4 regions of the Polaromonas sp. P1_F8 genome follow, and region 3 is predicted to be linked to each of the others. Evidence: predicted binding sites of a transcription regulator. Region 3 holds the regulator's gene; each other region holds the start of a gene.
The links. The regulator sigma-54, encoded in region 3, starts transcription at its own class of promoters, with help from an activator protein. The targets are predictions, from matches to a motif close to TGGCANGNAANCTGCTTT.

Region 1 (3,939 bases), on a different contig from region 3:
GTTGTAGGCGGTCTCACCGTGCGAGGTGATGTCCAGGCCTTCGCGTTCGTCTTCTTCGCTGACGCGCAGGCCGATCGTGAGGTCAACCACCTTGTAGGCGATGAAGGAAACCACACCGGACCAGACGATGGTGATCAGCACGGCCTTGGCCTGGATCCAGACCTGGCCGGCGATCGTGTAAGCGTCAGGCGTCACGGCCGTGGCGGTCACCCAGTCACCCACGAAGCTTGGGCCGCCCAGGGCTGGCGAGTTGAAAACGCCGGTGAGCAACGCGCCCAGAATACCGCCCACGCCATGCACGCCGAACACGTCGAGCGAGTCGTCAGCGCCCAGCAGTTTCTTCAGGCCGTTCACACCCCAGAGACAGGCGAAGCCGGCGATCAGGCCGATGATCAGGCCGCCGCCGATGCCGACGTTGCCGGCTGCGGGCGTGATGGCCACCAGGCCGGCGACAGCGCCGGACGCTGCGCCCAGCATCGAAGCCTTGCCGCGCATCAGCGCTTCACCGACGCACCATGCCAGCACAGCGGCAGCGGTAGCACCCAGCGTATTGATGAAGGCCAGGGCGGCGAAGCCGTTGGCTTCCAGGGCGGAGCCGGCGTTGAAGCCGAACCAGCCCACCCACAGCAATGCGGCGCCAACCATGGTCAACGTGAGGCTGTGAGGGGCCATGGCTTCCTTGCCGTAGCCAATACGCTTGCCGATGCAGAAGGCGCCTACCAGGCCAGCGACAGCGGCGTTGATGTGCACCACGGTACCGCCCGCAAAATCCAGGGCGCCCATTTGCCAGATATAACCGCCCTTGGCGCTCATCGCGTCGGCGACTTCCTTGCCGGTGTAGGCGTCAGGGCCCATCCAGAACCAGACCATGTGGGCAATAGGTGCATAGCTGAAGGTGAACCAGATCGCCATGAACAGCAGCACTGCGGAGAACTTGATGCGTTCGGCAAAGGCGCCAACGATCAGCGCGCAGGTGATGCCGGCAAAAGTGGCCTGGAAGGCTGCGAACACGATCTCGGGGATCACGACACCCTTGCTGAAGGTGGCGCCATTGGCAAAGGTGCCCGCGACGTTGTCCCAGATGCCCTTCATGAAGAGCCGGTCGAAGCCGCCGAAGAAGGCGTTGCCTTCAGTGAAGGCCAGGCTGTAGCCATAGATAAACCACAGCACGACGATCATCGAGAACGTCACCATGACCTGCATCAGGACGGACAGCATGTTCTTGCTGCGGACCAGACCGCCGTAGAACAGCGCCAGGCCGGGCACGGTCATCATGATGACCAGCAGCGTGGAAACCATCATCCAGGCGGTATCACCTTTGTTGGGAACAGGCGCCGGTGCCGCGGCGGCAGCCGGTGCAGAGGCTGCAGCTGCAGCGGCGGGTGCTGTCGCTGCGGCAGGCGCGGCGGCAGAAGCAGCAGCTTCAGCCGGTTTGGCTTCTGCAGCGGAAGCAGCAGGTGCAGCTGCCGGGGCCTGCGCCATCACGGCGCCGGTCGTCAGCAGGCTCAATCCCAATACAAGGGAGGCAAGTAGTTTTTTCATGTCTATGTTCTCTTCGTTTTTTGGGTAAGCCTTACAGCGCTTCCTTGCCGGTTTCACCGGTACGGATGCGCACGACCTGCTCGAGGTTGTAAACAAAAACCTTGCCGTCGCCGATCTTGCCGGTGCGGGCGGCGCCCTCAACCGCTTCAATCACGCGATCCACCAGATCGTCGGAGACTGCTGCTTCGATCTTGACCTTGGGCAGAAAATCGACGACATACTCTGCACCGCGGTACAGCTCGGTATGGCCTTTCTGGCGGCCGAAGCCTTTGACTTCAGTCACAGTAATGCCTTGCACGCCAATGCCGGAAAGCGCTTCACGCACTTCGTCCAGCTTGAACGGTTTAATGATGGCCGTTACGAGTTTCATTTTCAGGTTTCCTCCAGGGATGAATAGGGAAGCAGCATCGTCAAGCACCACCTCAGCCGGATTAAGGCTTTTGTACGAGTCATTGCTGATGGAGTCTCCGTAGAAGCTCCAAAGGTTGGCAACTTGCGTGGACTTCTTAGCAGGTAACGTGCCAAAGACGCTTTGCATGGATGACCGGCCTGCCCCTGAACTTCGAGCGAACCTCCGCAAATTGCACTGGACAGGATGCACCAACAAAGTGCTCACAAACGCACAATTTTGGCGCATAAATCTGAAAAGGCATCATCAAGCCTGTCTTTAGTGCACGGCGTCTTCTGCAACGTTCGTTTCTGGGACGGCCAGCACCAGGAGATCGGCGGCGAGAATGCCATGGCGGATTCTGGTACTGACACAACCAGGCAAGGGCATGGGACGAAAGTGAGTGCCACTATCGGATGCAGCGAGGCACGCCTTTCTGGTGAACCGGCGGGTGGCTTCTCTCGCTAGGCGATACTCGTCTTACGTGAAGGTATGGTGCGCCTGCAACCCGGGATGGCCTCGGGTTCAGTTGTGATGCCGCCTCTGAGGGAGGAAGTTTCGAATGAGCTTGTCTTTAGTGCATAGCCGCGCCTTGTTGGGCCTGGAAGCAAGGCCGGTGCAGGTGGAGGTGCATCTTGCCAACGGTTTGCCCAGCTTTACGCTGGTCGGGCTTGCGGAAACGGAAGTCAAGGAAGCGCGTGAACGCGTGCGCTCGGCCATCCAGAACGCCGGACTGGAATTTCCCGCCAATAAACGCATTACGGTCAATCTGGCACCCGCCGACCTTCCCAAGGATTCCGGTCGGTTCGACCTGCCCATCGCGCTCGGTATCCTGGCGGCCAGCGGCCAGATCGACGCCCGCAAGCTGGAAGGCTATGAGTTCGCCGGTGAGTTGTCCCTGGGCGGCGACTTGCGACCCATTCGGGGAGCGCTTGCCATGAGCCTCGCCCTGGCGCGCCCGGCACGGCTTGCCGCCGAGAAATTGCCGAAGCTGGTTCTGCCAGAGGCCAGTGCCCAGGAAGCAGCGTTGGTCCCCGGCGCTGAAATCTTTCAGGCGCACCATTTGCTAGATGTGGTGAGGCAATTTTTGCCGGGCGACACCCCGACTGAAGCAGGGGAAGGCTGGTCTCGCGTCAAGCCGATCGTGCCTTCGGGGCAGTCCCCGTATCCCGATCTGGCCGACGTCAAAGGCCAGGCGGCGGCCCGACGCGCCCTGGAAATTGCCGCGACCGGCGGGCACAGCGTACTGATGATGGGCGCCCCAGGCTCCGGAAAATCCATGCTGGCACAGCGCTTTGCGGGCCTTCTGCCGGCCATGACCACCGAAGAAGCACTGGAAAGCGCAGCGGTAGCGTCATTGGGCGGCCGGTTCACGCTGGACAAATGGGCGATACGCCCCACCTGCGCGCCGCACCACACGGCCAGCGCCGTTGCGCTTGTCGGTGGTGGTTCCCCGCCGCGGCCTGGTGGGCATCACCATAAATACAGACATTGCGGATTGAACAAAATCAACCACTTACGCGTACTGTCTCCGAAGTTACGCTCTCTAAATTTTCATAGTTAAACATCATTGCTGCACGACCAAGCCTAATTGCAAGCACCTTCTAGGGGGAGGCCTTTGGACTGCCGTCAAAAAGCCCGCAATTGACTCTAGGTATTCTGATTTTTTGGGCGTGTTAGTCCTGCGCTAGCTCTCGTCCAATTAGAGGACCGAATTCAACATCTAATGTATGCAACAGCATACAAACTGGACCAAATGTCTATCATGGGCAACATTACTCGCTCCAGAGGCTCCACCATCAGCTGCTGCACGAAGTTTGGGTCTATCGCGTGCTGAACAAAATCACTCCTTGCGCATTTATATGGGACACCTGCGGCAAAAACTGAAGGTAGGGTCCGCGGCAATCCTGTCACATCAGGAAGAAAAATATTGATCGACTCTCGTCCGTATGGAGGCTGAAGAAGGGCTATGGTGAAGTGCAGCTCCTGCAGATGAAAGCCGACGGGTT
Region 2 (3,939 bases), on a different contig from region 3:
TGCACAAATGCAGCTCGGGGTAATGCACACGAATGCCGCGCTGCTTGCACACGGCATTGAGCTGGCTGCGCAGCAACGCATTGGCGCCCACGCCGCCAGCCACCACCAGGCGCTTCAACCCGGTTTGCGTCATGGCCGCCAATGATTTTTTCACCAGCACTTCAACAATCGCCGCCTGCGTGGCAGCTGCCAGGTCGGCCTTGCGGCTTTCCAGATCCGGCCCCAGTTTTTTGGCCTGCGTCAGCACTGCGGTTTTGAGCCCCGCAAAGGAAAAATCCAGGTCACCGCTGTGCAGCAAGGGGCGCGGCAGCTTGAAGGCCGCACCGTCGCCGTGCTCAGCCAGCTTCGACAGATGGGGCCCACCGGGATAAGGCAAGCCCATCAGCTTGGCCGACTTGTCAAAAGCCTCACCTGCCGCATCGTCAATGGTTTCACCGAGCAATTCGTAACTGCCAACCCGGTCCACCCGCATCAGCTGGGTATGGCCGCCAGACACCAGCAGCGCCACAAAAGGAAACTCGGGCGGGTCGGCGCTCAGAAAGGGCGACAGCAAATGCCCTTCCAGGTGATGCACACCCATCGCCGGCTTGCCCAGCGCCGCCGCCAGCGAGCAGGCCACACCCGCCCCCACCAGCAACGCACCCGCAAGCCCGGGGCCGCGCGTATACGCCACCACATCCACTTGCGCCAGGCTGCTGCCCGCCTCGGCCATCACCTGATGCGTCAAAGGCAAGACACGCCGGATATGGTCCCGGCTTGCCAGCTCAGGCACCACGCCGCCATAGGCCTGGTGCATGTCAATCTGGCTGAACAAGGCGTGCGACAGCAGACGCGGCACGCCGCTGCCACTGGCATCCACCAGCGCCACACCGGTTTCATCGCAACTCGATTCGATTCCTAGAACTAGCATCGTCCAAGTGTAGACCCACCCCCGTCCAGGCTCACTGCGTGTAGCCTGTTCCCCCCTCCAGGGGGCGGCGCCTGCGGTCTGGCAAAGCCAGTCCCGCGGCTGCCCGCTGGTACTCTTTAACCCAGCATGAGCCGTGGAACCGGCTTTGCCGGGCCACAGGCGGGCGGCACCCCTCGGGGGCAAGGAGTTACACGCAGTGAACGACTGTGGGGGCACGGTTCTTGCACCGCTTGGCGCATGACACCGTCCCAATCCCTGCGCCTTGTCATCATCGCCCCGGACCTGCTGGAGTCCGTGTCCGATGACGCCCATGCACGGGAGCTGGCCGAGCGCTCGCGCCAGCTGCGCATCGGCCTGCTGGAAAACGGTTACAACATCGTCGCGGTGCTCCCCGCCGATACCTTCCTGGATGAGCGCCTGGCGCAACTGCAACCCGACATGATCATCGTGGACGCCGAAAGCGAGGCCCGCGATTCGCTGGAGCATGTGGTGATGGCGACGCGGGACGCCCGGCGGCCCATCGTGCTGTTCACCAACGACAACGACACCAGCCACGTGAAGGATGCCGTCGCCGCCGGCGTGTCGGCCTATGTGGTGGCCGGCCTTTCCCCGGATCGAATCCGCCCCATCCTGGATGTGGCCATGGCGCGCTTTGAACACGAGCAGGGCCTGCGCAAGGAACTGGCACACGCCAAAACAGAGCTGCATGACCGAAAAGTCATAGACCGGGCCAAGGGCATGCTGATGCAGCGCCAGGGCCTGACCGAACAGGCTGCCTTCGAAAAGCTGCGCAAGGCAGCGATGGACAAGGGACTGCGGCTGGGCGAAGTCGCCCAGCGCATGCTCGACGCCCTGGATTTGCTGGGATGAATCCCGGGCCTGACGTCAGGTAACCCCCAATTGGTGCGCCGCACAAATACGGTGCAAACATCAAACCACCGCCTCGCACCGCCTTTCCCCGCAGCCACTGGTGCAGGCAGTGCATCCGGGGCACTTTCCCTTCTCAAAGCGACTCTCTTTCACAGCACTCAGCATCGCTGGCACAGCTTTTGCAATGCCCTAGGCATTGGTCAAAGATGGCCAACCGGCACAGCACTTCAATGGCGAAGTGTGTGGTGCCCCAAGGAACAAAGGCGTTCGCACCCTGCATCACGTTCAACGTGTTGCCCGGGTCGAGCGCCTTTTTTGTTTTTGTCTTTTGTTTTTAACTCTCAGGAGCCGCTGACATGACTGAACTGCTGAAATCTTCGCTGACACGCCGCACAGTACTGCAGGCCGCAGCCGTGGGCGCCGTGGGCATCAACCCCGCCCTGCGCGCTGCCGTCTATGCCCAGGGCTCAGACGCACCAGAGAAGAAGGAAGTGAAGATCGGCTTCATTCCACTGACCGACTGCGCCTCCGTGGTCATGGCCTCGGTGCTGGGCATTGACCAGAAATACGGCGTCAAGATCATCCCGACCAAGGAAGCCAGCTGGGCCGGTGTGCGCGACAAGCTGGTCAACGGCGAACTGGACTTCGCCCACGTGCTCTACGGCCTGGTCTACGGCGTCCACATGGGTACCGCCGGCCCCAAGAAAGACATGGCCGTGCTGATGACCCTGAACAACAACGGCCAGGCCATCACACTGTCCAAAAAACTCGCCGACAAAGGCGCGGTTGACGGCCCGGGCCTGGCCAAACTCATGGCCAGCGACAAGCGCGAATACACCTTCGCCCAGACCTTCCCCACCGGCACGCACGCCATGTGGCTTTACTACTGGCTGGCCGCCAACGGCATCAACCCGATGAAGGACGCCAAAGTGATCACCGTGCCGCCGCCGCAGATGGTGGCCAACATGCGCGTGGGCAACATGGACGGCTTCTGCGTGGGCGAGCCCTGGGGCCACCGCGCCATCATCGACGGCATCGGCGTGACCGCCGTGACCACCCAGGACGTCTGGAAAGACCACCCTGAAAAAGTGCTGGGCACCACGGCCGACTTCGTCAAAAAATACCCCAACACGGCGCGCGCCGTGACCGCCGCCATCATCGAGGCCGGCAAATGGATTGACGCCAGCCTCTCCAACAAGAACAAAATGGCCGAAACCGTGGCCGACAAGAGCTACGTCAACACCAGCGTGGACGCCATCAACCAGCGCATCCTGGGCCGCTACCAGAACGGCATGGGCAAGACCTGGGACGACCCCAATTACATGAAGTTCTACAACGACGGTGCGGTGAGCTTCCCTTACCTGTCCGACGGCATGTGGTTCCTCACACAGCACAAGCGCTGGGGCCTGATCAAGGATCACCCCGACTACCTGGGCATTGCCAAGCAAATCAACCACATCGACGTCTACAAGCAGGCCGCGACGGCTGCCAAGGCCAGCGTTCCCAAAGACATCATGCGCAGCAGCAAGCTGATGGACGGCACCGTGTGGGACGGCAAGGACCCGAAAAAATACGCCGACAGTTTCAAGGTTCACGCCTGAACACCCACGCGATATCCACGCTACACCCACCCAACCTTCCTACGTAAAGAGGTGACGCCATGGTCAGTGCCGTATTTCACAACCCGCTGGAGGCGGCAACCCCGGCAAGCCGCAGCAACGAAAGGCCCAGAGATGCTGCCGCTATCAATTCGATAGCTGGTGGCGCTCATCCAACGGGCACTACAGCCCAAAACAGCATGAACGCTCCAACAAAACCCACCCCCATCACCAAGCCATCCGGTGATGCCTCCTGGCTCTGGTTCAGCGTCCTGCCCCCCCTCCTGGGCCTGGGTTTGCTGGTGCTGATCTGGGAACTGGTTTTCATGGGCACGGCCGGCAGCATTCCCTCGCCCAAAGACACCTTTGTGCAGGCGGTGCAGATCTTCAGTGATCCGTTCTACAGCAAGGGGCCCAACGACCAGGGCGTGGGCTGGAACGTGCTGTCTTCGCTCAAGCGCGTGGCCATGGGCTTCGGCATGGCGGCTGTCGTCGGCATACCGGTCGGCTTCATGATCGGGCGCTTCAACTTTCTGAGCCGCATGTTCAACCCGCTGATCA
Region 3 (3,939 bases):
CGACCTGAAGCAAACCAGCGTTTTTACCGGCAATGTGGTGATCACCAAGGGCACGACCATCGTGCGCGGCGAGCGCGTTGACGTCATGCAGGATCCCGAGGGCTACCAGCAGGCGGTGTCCGTCGCGGCGCCCGGCAAGCTGGCGTTTTACCGGAAAAAGCGTGACGGCGTAGACGAATACATCGAAGGCGAAGGCGAACGCATTGAATATGACAGCCGTGCCGACCTGGTGAAGTTCATCAAGCGGGCGGTGGTGCGCCGCTACAACGGCGCCACCCTGGTGGACGAAACCACCGGCAGCCTGATCGTTTACGACAACAACACCGACGTCTTCACCGTGGATGGGGGCGCGCAAAACCGCACGGCCAGCAACCCCACGGGGCGGGTTCGCGCCATGCTGTCACCCCGCGCGACAGCCTCGACACCCGTCGCGGCGCCGCCCGCAGGCCCCGCCCCGGTTCTGCGCCCCAGCACGACGCTGGGCAATGAAAAGAACTAGAAAGACCTGCACAGATGGATGTGGTGACTGACACTTCAGCGGCCCCGGCCGCTCCTGCCTTGACCCCCAGTCGCCTTGTTGCGCAAGGTCTGCAAAAATCGTACGGCAGCCGCAAGGTGGTGCAGGACGTTTCGCTGTCCGTGCAAAAAGGCGAAGTCGTGGGCCTGCTGGGCCCCAACGGTGCCGGCAAAACGACCTCGTTCTACATGATCGTGGGCCTGGTGCGCGCCGATGCAGGCGAAATTTCCATCGACGGCGAATCGGTCGAGCACATGCCGATTCACCTGCGTGCCCGCCTGGGCCTGAGCTACCTGCCGCAGGAAGCGTCGATTTTCCGCAAGCTCACGGTGGAAGAAAACGTGCGTGCCGTGCTGGAGCTGCAGCTCAACAAAGCCGGAAAACCGCTGGGGCGCGCAGACATCGAGTCGCGGCTCGACGCGCTGCTGCAGGATTTGCGGGTAGATCATTTGCGCAATTCACCGGCGCCGGCGCTTTCCGGCGGTGAACGCCGCCGGGTCGAAATCGCGCGGGCGCTGGCAACCCAGCCGCGCTTCATCCTGCTGGATGAGCCCTTTGCCGGTATCGACCCCATTGCCGTGATCGAAATCCAGCGCATCATCGGCTTCCTCAAATCGCGCGGCATCGGCGTGCTGATCACCGACCACAACGTGCGTGAAACACTTGGCATTTGCGACCACGCCTACATCATCAGCGACGGCCACGTGCTGGCCCAGGGTACGCCTTCCGAAATCGTGAACAACGCCGATGTGCGCCGCGTCTACCTGGGCGAGCACTTCAAGATGTAAGAAGATGGCTCCCCCCTGTTGTCGCTCACTTCGTGTAGCTCCCTCTCCCCCTCCAGGGACGGCGCCTGCGGCCTGGCAAAGCCAGTTCCGCGGCGCCCGCTGGTTAAAGACGTATCGCCTCAACCTTCCGCAAGTTTGAAAGTCCAGTGAAACAAGGTCTGTCATTACGCGTCTCGCAGCATCTTGCGCTGACACCTCAACTACAGCAGTCGATCCGGCTGTTGCAGCTGTCGACGCTTGAGCTGAGCCAGGAGGTCGAGCAGATGCTCGACGAAAACCCGTTCCTGGAAGTGTCGGAAGAGACGGCGGTGCGCGAAGAGTTTGGGCTGGAGCACATCAACACGCCGGTCAGCCAGGACAGCCGCGAGTTTGAATCTGCTACGGATTCGATAGCTGGCGGCGCCGACGAGACCAGTGCTGCAACCCCGAATGACGCAGAAGTCAGTGCGGAGCCCAAGCTCGAGGAAAGCTGGGAAGGCGATGGCACGGTAGAAACCGCGCCCGACGACAGCGAGTGGGGAAGTGACGCACCGGCGCGCAAGAACAACAATGAAGAGAGCGAAGCCGAGGCCTCCGACCTCACGGGCAGCCATGAGTCGCTGCAGGACCACCTGCACCGGCAATCGCTGAGCTTGCGCCTGTCGGAAGAAGACCGCGCCGCGCTGCACTTCCTCATTGAATCGCTCAACGACGACGGCTACCTTGAAGACAGCCTGGCGTCGCTCGCGGCCGGTCTAGCAAAAGATGACATGGCGCAGGCGGAAGAGCTGGAGCAGCGTTTTGCGATGGCGCTCAAGCTGCTGCACCACATGGAGCCTGCCGGTGTCGGTGCGCGCAACCTGGCGGAATGCCTGAGTCTGCAGCTGCTGGACTGCAAGGACTGCGAGGAAACCCGCGCCGCCATTGCCATGTGCAAGCAACCGATGGAGCTGCTGGCCAAGCGCGACGTCAAGCGCCTGTCTCACCTGTGCGGTTTCACCGAAGCCGCCATCAAGGGTGCGATCACGGTGATAGGCCGGCTCGACCCCAAGCCCGGACGCCGCTTTGTAAACGTGGAGCGCAACCTGATCGTGCCCGACGTCATCGTCATCAAATCGGGCCGGGGCTTCAAGGTTTCGCTCAATGGCGACGTCATGCCGCGCCTGCGCGTGCACGACATTTATGCCAATGCCCTCAAGCAGCACAAGGGCCAGGGCGGCCAGGCGCTGCAGCAGCGCCTGCAGGAGGCCCGCTGGTTCATCAAGAACATCCAGCAGCGCTTTGACACCATCCTGCGCGTGAGCAGCGCCATCGTGGAGCGGCAGAAAAACTTCTTCACGCACGGCGAACTCGCCATGCGCCCGCTGGTGCTGCGCGAAATTGCCGACGAACTGGGCCTGCACGAATCCACCATCTCACGCGTGACCACGGCCAAGTACATGGGCACCCCTTTCGGCACTTTCGAGCTCAAGTATTTCTTCGGTTCCGCGCTCGGCACCGAAACCGGCGGCAATGCTTCCAGCACAGCGGTGCGCGCGCTCATCAAACAATTTGTCTCGTCAGAAAGCCTCAAGAAGCCGCTCAGCGACAACCAGATTTCCGAAATGCTCAAGGAGCAGGGCATTGAATGCGCACGCCGCACCGTGGCCAAGTACCGCGAGGCGCTCCGCATCGCGCCCGCCAACCTGCGCAAATCACTCTAGCCGCCAACCAGGCCGCGCTGCCCGTCCCTCAAAGTCAGTCATGAATCAACTCCAATTGTTTTTACCGTGCGCCGCAGGCGTCGAAACCCTGCTGGCCACCGAGGTCAAGCGTGTCACCGGGATCGACGGCAAAGCCTGGCGCGCCGGCGTGCAGCTGCAGGCTTCGTGGCGCGACGCGCTGCAGCTCAACCTGCACAGCCGGCTGGCGCAGCGTGTACTGATCGAGCTGCAGCACAACCAGTACCGCAGCGAACAAGACCTCTACAACGCTGCCGCCAATGTGGCCTGGGAAATCTGGTTCACGCCCAAGCAGACCTTCAAGGTCGAGATCACCGCCCAGCACAGTCCGCTGCAAAGCCTGAACTTCGCGGCGCTGAAGATCAAGGACGCGATCGCCGACCGCTTTCGCGCCAAGTTCGACGACGTGCGGCCCAGCGTCGACACGCGCTGGCCCGACGTGCGCGTCTACGTGCACCTGACGACGGACACCGTCACGGTTTATATCGACACCTCGGGCGAGCCACTATTCAAGCGCGGCTGGCGCGAAGACAAGGGTGATGCCCCGCTGAAAGAAACCCTGGCCGCCGCCATGATTGCCGCCAGCGGCTGGGATCAGCTCTGTAAAGAAGGCGTGCCGCTCTATGACCCCTGCTGCGGCTCGGGCACCATCGCGATTGAAGCCGCGCAAATCGCCTGCAACATTGCGCCCGGCATCAACCGACGCTTTGCCTTCCAGAAATACTTGCCCTTCCAGGGCCATGTGTGGGATGGCCTGCTGGACCAGGCCGAAGCCGCCATCACCGAACCCACCGCGCCGGTGTTCGGCAGCGACGTGTCCTTCCGCATGGTCGATTTCGCCGAACGCAATGCCGAGCGTGCCGGCGTAGCCAATGCGGTGGAATTCCGCGGCGGCGACGCACTGCAGCGCATGCCGCCCGCGCCTTCGGGCGTG
Region 4 (3,939 bases), on a different contig from region 3:
TGTCGAGGGCCTGCGGGTTGTCCAGGCCCAGGCCCGGCACGATCCAGGTGGAGGGATCAGGCCGGTAGCGTTTGGGCAGGGCTGCGGTATCGATGTAAAGGCCTGAACTCAACCGTACCTGGCCGCCTGAAGCTGACAACACACGCCAGGTGGGGCGCGCCAGCTTCATGCGCGGCGCGAGGGCGGACGCGGCCTGCAGGATATCGAGCGTGGCCGCCACGCCGGTGGCAAAGGTGCCCGGCAGCAGCAGGAGGGTGAAATCTCGCATTGGCTGAAAAGGCCTTAAACATGTCGAAATAGACACTGGGAGTTTACGCGCGTGCGGTGCCAAATTCATCTGTTCCACGAATTCCACGGACGCCATTCCTCCCACCGTTCGCAAAGCAAGGACACCGATGACAACGCGCAAGCTGACCGAAGACGACTCCCTCGAGGATTTCGCCCAACGCGAGATCACGCTGGATAGCGTTACCAAAAACGTCTACCTCATGGGTACAGGCCCGGCCGTGATCGTCATGACCGAGATGCCCGGCATCAGCCCGCACGTGGCGCGCTTCAGCCGTTGGGTGCGTGACGCGGGTTTTACCGTCTACATGCCGTCGCTCTTTGGCCGCGACGGCGCCGTGCCGCGTGCCGATGAAGGCGCGGCCATCTTTCAGCGCGCCTGTGTCAGCGCCGAGTTCCGCGCGTTCGCGTCCAACCAGGCCAGCCCGGCCACGCAGTGGCTGCGGGCACTGGCAAGGCTGGCGCATGACGAGTGCGGCGGCCCCGGCGTGGGCGCCATCGGCATGTGCTGGACGGGTAATTTCGCCCTCACGATGATGCTGGAGCCCGCCATGCTGGCGCCGGTGCTGTGCCAGCCGTCGCTGCCGCTCAATGACCCGGCCGGCATCGAAATGTCGCCTGCGGACATCAAGGCCGTCCGCCAGCGGCTGGACCGCGAGAACCTCACGGTACTGGCCTATCGGTTTGAAGGCGACAGCTTTTGCAGGGCCCAGCGCTTTGCGGCCTACGCCGCGGCGCTGGGCGACCGCTTTGTGGGCCGCGTGCTGCCCGACAGCGCCGCCAACCCCGACGTGCCGCCGTTCTTTGCGGCGCACGTGAAGACGCCGCACAGCGTGGTCACCGCTCACCTGATCGACGAGGCGGGCCAGCCCACACTGGCGGCGCGTGACGAGATCCTGGCGTTCTTTGCGCAGCGGCTTGCGCCCTAGCGCCTGTATCCGGCAGTGGCCCAGCTGGCACCAAAATATTTAAAGATGGACACCCCGATGCACAAATTTGGGGCGGCCACTCCCTTCGCAGTGCCAAAAGGACGGGTAAAAGCGTCGCTAAAGCGTCGGCAAGGCCGGATTCGCGGTGTTTTGTTAGCGGCACGGTATGTGCTTGCATCCCTCGGGTCAGGCTAACGAAGGCCTGCGCAGGGTTCGGCGAGTTTCGCGGTGCCCATCGATCTGAATGGATAACGTCGTCCACTTCGGTCTTCAAATCTTTTTGAAGATCTCGAAGTGGATTTTTTTTTGGCAAAACAGGACTTAGAGGGATCGTATGGCTTATTTAGTGCCTTCGGAATTTGTGACCAAGATGGTGGATGCGGGTGAATCCAAAATCTTCATGTCGACGCGGGACACCGTTATCCGGGCCTACATGGCCGGCGCCATCCTGGCCCTGGCGGCCTGGTTCGCCGTCACCATCAACGTGCAAACCGGCCAGCCCCTGCTGGGCGCCGTGCTGTTCCCGGTGGGTTTTGTCATGCTGTACCTGTTCGGCTTCGACTTGCTCACGGGCGTGTTCGTGCTGTGCCCGCTGGCGCTGATCGACAAACGCCCGGGCGTCACGGTCAAGGGCGTTCTGCGCAACTGGGGCCTGGTGTTCGTCGGCAACTTCGCGGGCGCCTTCACGGTGGCGGTGATGATGGCCATCTACGTCACCAACGGCTTCTCGACCGAGCCCAGCGCCGTGGGCAAGGCTATCGGCATCGTGGGCGAGAGCCGTACGCTGGGCTACCAGAAATACGGTGCCAACGGCATGCTCACATTGTTTGTACGCGGCATGCTGTGCAACTGGATGGTGTCGGCCGGCGTGGTGGGTGCGATGATCTCCACCCAGGTCAGCGGCAAGGTGATCGCGATGTGGATGCCCATCATGCTGTTCTTCTACATGGTGTTCGAGCACTCGATCGTGAACATGTTCCTGTTCCCGTCCGGCCTGCTGCTGGGCGCGCACTTCACCATCATGGACTACCTGATCTGGAACGAAATTCCGACGGTGCTGGGCAACCTGGTGGGCGGCCTGGCCTTCACCGGCTTGACGCTGTATGCCACGCACATTAAAACCGGACCATCACGCTCCTTTAAATAATCTGCCTCAAAAACAAAGGCCCTCGCGCACCTTGCATGCGCGAGGGCTTTGCCGGTACCCCACATGTCCAGTGAACTGAAGATATCGGCAGGTCAGTATTCGGACAAGGGCCGCAAGGAAACCAACCAGGATTTCCACGGTATCTATGTGCCGAAAGAGCCGCAACTGAGCGCCAAGGGCATCGCCATTGCGCTGGCCGACGGCATCAGCAGCAGCGCTGTCAGCGATGTGGCCAGCCAGTACGCCGTGACCGGTTTCCTCGAAGACTACTACTGCACCTCGGAAGCCTGGTCGGTCAAGACATCGGCCGAGCGGATCTTGAGCGCCACCAACTCCTGGCTGCATGCGCAGACGCAGAAGAGCCAGTACCGCTACGACAAAGACAAGGGCTATGTGTGCACGCTGAGCGCCATGGTCATCAAGTCGACCACCGCGCATATTTTTCATGTTGGTGACTCACGCATTTACCGTTTGCGCGGCAAGGTGCTGGAACAACTGACCAGCGACCATCGTGTGTGGATTTCGCAGGGCCAAAGCTATCTCGGCCGCGCGCTGGGCTTCAAGCCGCAGCTTGAAATCGACTACCAGACCCAGCAGGTGGAGCAGGGCGACATCTTCTTGCTGGCCACCGACGGCGTGTACGAACATGTCAGCGAATACGACATGGCCGGCCTCATTCACATCTGTGCCGACGAGCCTGGCGGGCTGGATATGGCCGCCAAATCCATCGTCGAAAAAGCTCTGGAGCGGGGCAGCGGCGACAACCTCACGGCGCAGATTGTCCGCGTTGATGAACTGCCCAACGGGCAGGCCGGCGAGCTGCTCCAGCAGCTGTCGGGCCTGCCGCTTCCGCCCATCCTGGAGGCCAGGACGCAGTTTGACGGCTACACCATCGTCCGCGAAGTGCACGGCAGCAGCCGCAGCCACATCTACCTGGCCACAGACAACGAAACGGGCGCGCTCGTCATCCTTAAAACACCGTCGATAGATCTGGGCGGTGACCCGGCCTACCTTGAAAGGTTTTTGACGGAGGAGTGGATCGCCCGGCGTATCAACAGCGCGCATGTGCTGAAGCCTTATGTGCCGACCCGAAAGCGCCATTACGTGTACGTGGCCACCGAATACATCGACGGGCAAACGCTGAGCCAGTGGATGATTGACAACCCCCAGCCCGGGCTTGAAGCCGTGCGCGGGCTGGTGGAGCAAATCGCCAAAGGCCTGCGCGCGTTTCACCGGCTGGAGATGCTGCACCAGGACCTGCGGCCTGAGAACATCATGATCGACAAGACCGGCACGGCGAAAATCATTGACTTTGGATCAACCCGCGTAGCCAGCCTGATGGAAGCAGATGCGCCCGGCGGGCACAACGACATCCTGGGCACGGCCCAGTATTCGGCGCCGGAGTATTTTGTGGGCGAGGGCGGCACCACGCGCTCAGACCTTTTCTCGCTCGGCGTCATCACCTACCAGATGCTGACCGGCAAGCTGCCCTACGGCGCCGAAGTGGCCAAATGCCGGACCCGGGCCGCGCAAAGCAAGTTGCGCTATGACTCAGTGCTGTACGAAGACCGTGACATA

Region 1: a site for sigma-54 is predicted at 2,049-2,066, ahead of glnK (P-II family nitrogen regulator). Genes of this name have one in related genera too.
Region 2: a site for sigma-54 is predicted at 1,949-1,966, ahead of AC1D1J_RS14080 (CmpA/NrtA family ABC transporter substrate-binding protein). Genes of this name have one in related genera too.
Region 4: a site for sigma-54 is predicted at 1,372-1,389, ahead of AC1D1J_RS02100 (formate/nitrite transporter family protein). Genes of this name have one in related genera too.

The regions. Positions count from the first base shown of each region.
Region 1 is NZ_JBFUBS010000004.1:444,278-448,216, reverse strand. Features, by position in the region: gene AC1D1J_RS16975 (ammonium transporter) at 1-1,542, opposite strand, end outside; gene glnK (P-II family nitrogen regulator) at 1,574-1,912, opposite strand; partial or broken gene AC1D1J_RS16965 (YifB family Mg chelatase-like AAA ATPase) at 2,493-3,407, shown strand.
Region 2 is NZ_JBFUBS010000003.1:465,923-469,861, reverse strand. Features, by position in the region: gene tsaD (tRNA (adenosine(37)-N6)-threonylcarbamoyltransferase complex transferase subunit TsaD) at 1-910, opposite strand, end outside; gene AC1D1J_RS14085 (ANTAR domain-containing response regulator) at 1,148-1,780, shown strand; gene AC1D1J_RS14080 (CmpA/NrtA family ABC transporter substrate-binding protein) at 2,137-3,381, shown strand; gene ntrB (nitrate ABC transporter permease) at 3,441-3,939, shown strand, end outside.
Region 3 is NZ_JBFUBS010000009.1:85,379-89,317, reverse strand. Features, by position in the region: gene lptA (lipopolysaccharide transport periplasmic protein LptA) at 1-499, shown strand, start outside; gene lptB (LPS export ABC transporter ATP-binding protein) at 514-1,305, shown strand; gene AC1D1J_RS21320 (RNA polymerase factor sigma-54) at 1,452-2,987, shown strand; gene AC1D1J_RS21315 (THUMP domain-containing class I SAM-dependent RNA methyltransferase) at 3,028-3,939, shown strand, end outside.
Region 4 is NZ_JBFUBS010000001.1:436,238-440,176, reverse strand. Features, by position in the region: gene AC1D1J_RS02110 (GlxA family transcriptional regulator) at 1-268, opposite strand, end outside; gene AC1D1J_RS02105 (dienelactone hydrolase family protein) at 396-1,214, shown strand; gene AC1D1J_RS02100 (formate/nitrite transporter family protein) at 1,549-2,361, shown strand; gene AC1D1J_RS02095 (bifunctional protein-serine/threonine kinase/phosphatase) at 2,425-3,939, shown strand, end outside.